2 regions of the Massilia phyllosphaerae genome follow, and region 1 is predicted to be linked to the other one. Evidence: predicted binding sites of a transcription regulator. Region 1 holds the regulator's gene; the other holds the start of a gene.

Region 1 (3,566 bases):
CGATGCTCATGTTCGGCGCGAACACGACCGCGGTCTTGTCGGCGGCGGCGCGAATCGCGGCCTTGCCTCCGTCATCGAAACCGGTGGTGCCGATGATGACCTTGATGCCCTTCTCGGCACACACCTCGAGGTGGCGCAGCGTGCCTTCCGGGCGGGTGAAGTCGATCAGGTAGTCGGCGCCGTCCAGGCCCTTGTCCAGGTCCGACTGGATGATGACGCCGGTCAGTTGGCCCGAAAAGGCGCCGGCATCCGACCCGATGAAGGGCGAGCCCTCGCGGTCGAGTGCGCCGGAAAGGACCGCATCGGGTGCGGCGGCGATGGCTTCGATCAGCATGCGGCCCATGCGGCCGCTGGCACCGGCCACTGCGATTTTTAACTGGGTCATGCCTTACTCTCCTTTTGCTGCTTTTTCCTGCTTGCGCTTGATGTCGTCGATGTCTTCTTCCGCGCTCTTCTGCTCCCACTTCGAGATGCCGATCAGGCGATTGATGTAGTCGCGCTCGCTCGGCAGGTTGCCGCCGTCGAAGTGGTCGACCTTGTCATCCTTGAAATACACGGTCACGCGGCTGGTGGTCAGCTCGCCATTGCCGCGCGCCAGGTAGAACGGGTAATCCCAGCGGTCGCGGTGGAAGGTGTCGGTCAGCAGCGGGGTGCCGAGCACGAACTTGACCTGGTCGCGGGTCTGGCCGGGCTTCAGTTGCTTGATCATTTCTTCGGACACGAAGTTGCCTTGCTGGATGTCCGGACGGTAGGGCGAGAACACCCACAGGAATTTCTGCAGCTTGGTGACGCGGGTGGTCTGGGCACCGGAGTTTGCGGCTGCCGCAGCCTTGTCGGCGTCGGCGGCGACCGCGGTCGGCGCGGTGCTCACCGGCGCTGCCGGCTTGGTCTGGTTACGCCAGGATGCGCAACCCGACAGCAGCAGCGCCGTGCAGGCGACACCTGCCACGAGCGCTGGGCGCACGTGGAAACGATGGAAAACGGCATTCTTGATGCGCATATCTAATCCCAAAACAAGTGAGCGAAAGCTCGTAAACCAGGCCTGAATGATCGAGCGGGCGCTCGGAAAACGCTATATCATAAAGCACTCCGCCCATATCCGAGTAACAAAACATGAGCAACAACCCAACCGACCTGAAGGCCAGCGGCCTGAAAGCGACTCTGCCGCGCCTGAAAATCCTCGAAATTTTCCAGAACAGCGCGGTCCGGCACCTGACGGCGGAAGACGTCTATAAAACCCTGCTGAACGAAAACATGGATGTCGGCTTGGCAACTGTTTATCGTGTCCTGACCCAGTTCGAGCAGGCCGGACTTCTGAACCGCAACCACTTCGAAACCGGCAAGGCGATCTACGAACTGAACGCCGGCTCGCACCACGACCACCTCGTCTGTCTAGACTGTGGCCACGTGGAAGAGTTCTATGACGAGGAAATCGAATCGCGCCAGCAAAAGATTGCGCTGGAGCGCGGTTTCAAGATTACCGAACACGCGCTGGCAATCTATGGCAATTGCGTGAAGACGGATTGCCCGCACCGGCACTGACATAACTGGAAACAAAATAGATGCAAAAAAACCACCTCCGGGTGGTTTTTTTACGCCGCCTGCAGTCAGGAATGGCTGAGCGCGTTCGACAGCAGCTTGGCCGTGATGTCCACGATCGGAATCACGCGCTCGTAGGCCATCCGGGTCGGCCCGATCACCCCGAGCGTGCCGACGATCTTGCCGTTGACCTCGTAGGGCGCGGTCACCACGCTCATTTCGTCCATCGGCACCAGCTTGGATTCGCCGCCGATGAAGATCTGCACGCCGCCGGCCTTGCTGGACACGTCCAGCAGCTGCATCAGCCCGGTCTTTTGCTCGAACATCTCGAACATCTGGCGCAGCGAGCTCATGTTGGATGAGAGATCGGTCACCGACAGCAGGTTGCGCTCGCCGGCGATGACCATGCCCTCGCCTTCCTGCATCGCTTCGCTGCCGGCCTCGACCGCCGTCTGCATCAGCTGTCCCATGTCGTCGCGCAGCTGGCGCAGCTCGCCGGTGAGGCGGCCGCGCACCTGGTCGAAGGTCAGGCCGGCGAAATTCTGGTTCAGGTAATTGGCCGATTGCGTCAGCTGCGCCGGCGAATAATCGACGTCGGTCAGCAGCAGGCGGTTCTGGACGTCGCCGCGCGGGTCGACGATGACCAGCAGGATGCGCTTTTCGGACAGGCGCAGGAATTCGATCTGCTGGAAGATCGACTCGCGCCGCGGACTCTGCACCACCCCGGCGAACTGCGACAAGGACGACAGCATCTGCGCCGCGTTGGCGATGACTTTTTGCGGCTGGTGCGCCGGCAGGCGCATGCCGGCCTCGACCGCGTTCTCGTCGATCTGGCGCACGGTCAGGAGGGTGTCGACGAACAGGCGGTAGCCGCGCGGCGTGGGGACGCGCCCGGCCGAGGTGTGCGGGCTGGCCACATAGCCCATCTCTTCGAGGTCGGCCATGATGTTGCGGATCGTGGCCGGCGACAGGTCCAGCCCGGAAATCTTCGACAGCGCGCGCGAACCGACCGGCTGGCCATCGGCGATGTAGCGCTCGACCAGGGCTTTCAGCAGGGTTTGGGCACGATTATCGAGTTGCATAATTTAGAACGAGGCGGAAGAAATCCGCGCTTGCAGGTCATCGCGGTACGTTATTCAGATGTCATTATGCCTGTTCACATGCCGGGCGTGCAGTGATCGCGGCCTTATTTAGTGTGCGCGTGTTGGTGCTCGAGCCAGGCCAGCAGCTCGTCGAAATCGCGCACGATCGCATCCGGCACCACCTCGTGTTCCAGGTGGCTGGTCGATCCGGTGCGGTTCATCCATACCGCGCGCAGGCCGGCGCGCTGGGCGCCCTGCACGTCGAGCAGCACGTCGTCGCCGACGTACACCGCATCCTCGGGCGCCACGCCGAGCTGCCGGCAGGCTTCCAGGAAGATCGCCGCGTCCGGCTTGGCCACGCCCAGTTCGTGCGCCGCCACCGACACCTTGAAATGATGGGACAGGCCGATCGCTTTCAAGTCCGCATTGCCGTTCGAGATCGAACCGACCAGCAGTTTGTCTTGCAAACGCAACAGGCCCGGTAGCACGTCGTCGTAGGGCGTGACCGCGTTGCGGGCGGCAAAAAAGTGCAGCATCGCCAGTTCCACCTTGGCGGCATCCTCGCCCGCTTCCTGGAACGCCGCATGCAGGCCGGCGCGGCGCAGCTTGCCCAGGTCGAGGTGGAATTCGGGCTGTTGCGCCAGCAGTTGCAGGCGCGCCTGACGCAGGCCGTCGATGGTGAAGCGCTCGGCCACGCGCGGCGCGTGCTCGCGCAGCCAGGCGAACAGGCTTTCCTCGGCCTGGACGATCACGGGCGAAATCGGCCACAGGGTGTTGTCCAGGTCGAACAGGATGGCCTTCGGCCAGGCACGGGGGCTTGTCATGTTGAAACGCCAGGGTAGCAGGATGGATGCAGGAAGCATGAAGACGAGGCGGGTCCAGCATAACGATGGCCGCTGCGAAATGCAACGGTGCTGCGCCGTGTCAAGTGTTGGTTACACCGTG
Region 2 (3,566 bases), 600 kb from region 1:
CCAAAAAGAAAGCCCGCGGAGCGAACTCCGCAGGCTTTACTTTACGACTCGGTTGGCTTGCGCCGTCCGGCTATTACATCATGCCGTCCATGCCACCCATGCCACCCATACCGCCCATGCCGCCCATACCGCCGGCCGGCTTGTCTTCGGCGATCTCGGAGACCATCGCGTCGGTGGTCAGCATCAGGCCGGCGATCGACGCTGCGTTCTGCAGTGCCGAGCGGGTGACCTTGGCCGGGTCCAGCACGCCCATTTCGACCATGTCGCCGTAGGTGCCGTTGGAAGCGTTGTAGCCATGGTTGCCGGTACCGGCCAGCACGGCCGACACGACCACCGACGGCTCTTCACCGGCGTTCTGGACGATCATGCGCAGCGGCTCTTCCATCGCGCGCAGCACGATCTTGATGCCGGCTTCCTGGTCCGGGTTGTCGCCCTGGACGTTGATGGCAGCACGGGCACGCAGCAGGGCCACGCCGCCGCCAGGCACGATGCCTTCTTCGACGGCAGCACGGGTGGCGTGCAGCGCGTCTTCCACGCGGGCTTTCTTTTCTTTCATTTCGACTTCGGTGGCAGCACCGACGCGGATCACGGCAACGCCGCCGGCCAGCTTGGCCACGCGTTCCTGCAGTTTTTCGCGGTCGTAGTCCGAGGTCGCTTCTTCGATCTGGATACGGATCTGCTTGACGCGGCCTTCGATGCCTTCAGCCTGGCCAGCACCGTCGATGATGATGGTGTTTTCCTTGCCGACTTCGATGCGCTTGGCTTGGCCCAGCTCGTTCAGGGTGACTTTTTCCAGGGTCAGGCCGACTTCTTCGGCGATGACCTGGCCACCGGTCAGGATGGCGATGTCTTCCAGCATGGCCTTGCGGCGGTCGCCGAAGCCCGGGGCCTTGACGGCGACGGTCTTCAGGATGCCACGGATGTTGTTGACCACCAGGGTCGCCAGGGCTTCGCCGTCGATGTCTTCGGCGACGATCACCAGCGGACGGCCGGCTTTCGCGACTTGCTCCAGCACCGGCAGCAGGTCACGGATGTTCGAGATCTTCTTGTCGCACAGCAGGACGAACGGGTTCTCGTGAACGGCAACCTGCTTGTCCGGGTTGTTGATGAAGTACGGCGACAGGTAGCCGCGGTCGAATTGCATACCTTCGACGATGTCCAGCTCGTCGTTCAGCGACTTGCCGTCTTCGACGGTGATGACGCCTTCCTTGCCGACTTTTTCCATCGCTTCGGCGATGCGCTCCCCAACGGACGAATCCGAGTTGGCCGAGATGGTGCCGACCTGGGCGATCTCTTTCGAGGTGGTGGTCGGCTTGGCGATTTTCTTCAGTTCTTCGACGGTCGCCGCGACGGCCTTGTCGATGCCGCGCTTCAGGTCCATCGGGTTCATGCCGGCGGCAACGAACTTCATGCCTTCGCGCACGATGGCTTGTGCCAGCACGGTCGCGGTGGTGGTGCCGTCGCCGGCGTTGTCGCTGGTCTTCGAAGCGACTTCCTTGACCATCTGCGCGCCCATGTTCATGAGCTTGTCTTTCAGTTCGATCTCTTTCGCGACCGAGACACCGTCCTTGGTGACGGTCGGGGCGCCGAACGAGCGCTCGAGAACGACGTTGCGGCCTTTCGGGCCCAGGGTGACTTTGACTGCGTTGGCGAGAATGTTCACGCCTTCGACCATCTTGGCGCGTGCTACGTCGCCGAACACTACATCTTTAGCTGCCATTTGTTATTTCTCCGTTCGTAGGATGGACTGGATTACTGGGCCACGACGGCCATGATGTCTTCTTCGCGCATGACCAGCAGCTCTTCGCCATTGACCTTGACGGCCTGGCCCGAGTACTTGCCGAACAGGACGCGGTCGCCGACTTTCACTTCCAGCGGACGGACGTTGCCGTTTTCTTGCACCTTACCGTTGCCCACGGCGAGGACCTCACCCTGGTCCGGCTTTTCGGCTGCGGCATCAGGGATGATCAGGCCGGACGCAGTTTTCGTTTCCTGGTCGAGACGCTTCACGATCACGCGATCGTGCAAGGGGCGAAGGTTCATGCATTACTCCTTAGTTGGTAACTTAATTGGAAAATAAGTATAGTTCTTACGGAAGACCCCGGTTCAGACCAGGGCCGGTGTAAAGAGGTGTTAGCACTCTACACTAACGAGTGCTAATTATAGGGACGATAATTTGCCTTTTCAAGCAGCTATGTTGGCGTTTTAACTGTCTTTTTTGAGAAGGCGCAAGGGAAGATCGGCGCTGTGGCAATGTACCTTTCCACATTTTGGAGCGCAAACCGAAGCTGAGCAGCCGGCTGTGCAGTGGTGTTCGGTAAATGCATAAGCACGGAAGCCTATCATTCTTCGCCTGCGCAGGTGCGCACGCCAGCGAACCCTGTTGACGAAAAAATCGAGTCGGACCTATAGTTATGAATGATTTCCGAATTCCAAGACCTATCCGACAAGATCGACCGGCTCGCGCAGCTGGCGCAGTCGCTGCGCAGCGAGAATTACCTGCTGCGCCAGGCGAATGCGCTGCTGAGCGCCGAGAACGTCGACTTCAAGCACCGGCTGATCGCCGCCCAGCAACGCGTCGAGGCGATGCTGGCCCAGCTCGAGCCGCCGGCGCCCGCCGAACAAGATCCCACCCCTGATGACAGCGAGGCCGCACGATGATCAACCTGGACGTACTGATCATGGGCCAGCCCTACCGCCTGGCCTGCCGCGACGGCGAGCAGAAGACGCTGCGCGAAGCGGTGGCCTACCTGGACGCCAAGATGTGCGCGCTGCGCGATTCGGGGAAGGTCAGGGGCACCGACCGCATCGCGGTAATGGCGGCGCTGTCGGTCGCGGCCGAGTTCCTGTCGGTGAAATCGCCGCAGGGACCGCTGTCGGACATGACCATGATGGAAGTCAAGCAGAAACTGGAATCGATGCACGCGGTGTTGGATAGCGTGCTGGCCCCGCAGGAAAATTTACTCTGAGCCGGATTTCGTTTGACAAGCCGGTGCATCGTAGTAAACTGGCGCCTACCCTGCGGTGTTCGAGATTTGCCATATATTCCTTGAACCATTCAATCGCATAGGTTGCGGAACATTCTCGGTGGGCGTGATCGTCACTTGTTTGACGAACCCGAAATTGAGCTGACTGTGACCACCTTGAGCCGTCAGGTTCGGGATGCCGGCAATAACGGCACAGGCGGGGCTATAATCCGGAGCGGTTGCGACACCCAGGTGCGCAGCCGCTTTTTTATTTGTGCTGGAGTCTGTACGCATGCCTTACTGGCTGATGAAATCCGAACCCGACGAAGTGAGCTTCGACGACGTGCTGGCCGCCCCCGGCCAGACCGTCGCCTGGTTCGGCGTACGCAACTACCAGGCCCGCAATTTCATGCGCGACGGGATGCGGGTCGGCGACGGCATCCTGTTCTACCACTCCAGCTGCGCCGTGCCCGGGGTGGTCGGCATTGCGGTGGTGGCCAGCACACCGTACCCGGACGCCTCCCAGTTCGACGCCGCCAGCCCCTACCACGACCCCAAGGCCACGCCGGAAAACCCGCGCTGGATCTCGGTCGACGTCAA

What was found. Region 1 encodes HrcA, which represses chaperone genes, less so after heat shock. Its sites were predicted from a motif close to TTAGCACTCNNNNNNNNNGAGTGCTAA; they were not measured.
Region 2: the regulator HrcA is predicted to act here: its motif matches at 2,134-2,160, upstream of groES (co-chaperone GroES).

What each region holds. Positions count from the first base shown of each region.
Region 1 covers NZ_JAXSQX010000001.1:143,184-146,749, reverse strand. Annotated here, with positions in the region: gene dapB (4-hydroxy-tetrahydrodipicolinate reductase) at 1-385, opposite strand, end outside; gene U1H99_RS00605 (outer membrane protein assembly factor BamE) at 389-1,000, opposite strand; gene fur (ferric iron uptake transcriptional regulator) at 1,114-1,542, shown strand; gene hrcA (heat-inducible transcriptional repressor HrcA) at 1,608-2,621, opposite strand; gene U1H99_RS00590 (HAD family hydrolase) at 2,726-3,445, opposite strand.
Region 2 covers NZ_JAXSQX010000001.1:747,952-751,517, forward strand. Annotated here, with positions in the region: gene groL (chaperonin GroEL) at 74-1,720, opposite strand; gene groES (co-chaperone GroES) at 1,753-2,043, opposite strand; gene U1H99_RS03250 (hypothetical protein) at 2,419-2,661, shown strand; gene U1H99_RS03255 (cell division protein ZapA) at 2,658-2,969, shown strand; RNA gene ssrS (6S RNA) at 3,014-3,194, shown strand; gene U1H99_RS03265 (EVE domain-containing protein) at 3,259-3,566, shown strand, end outside.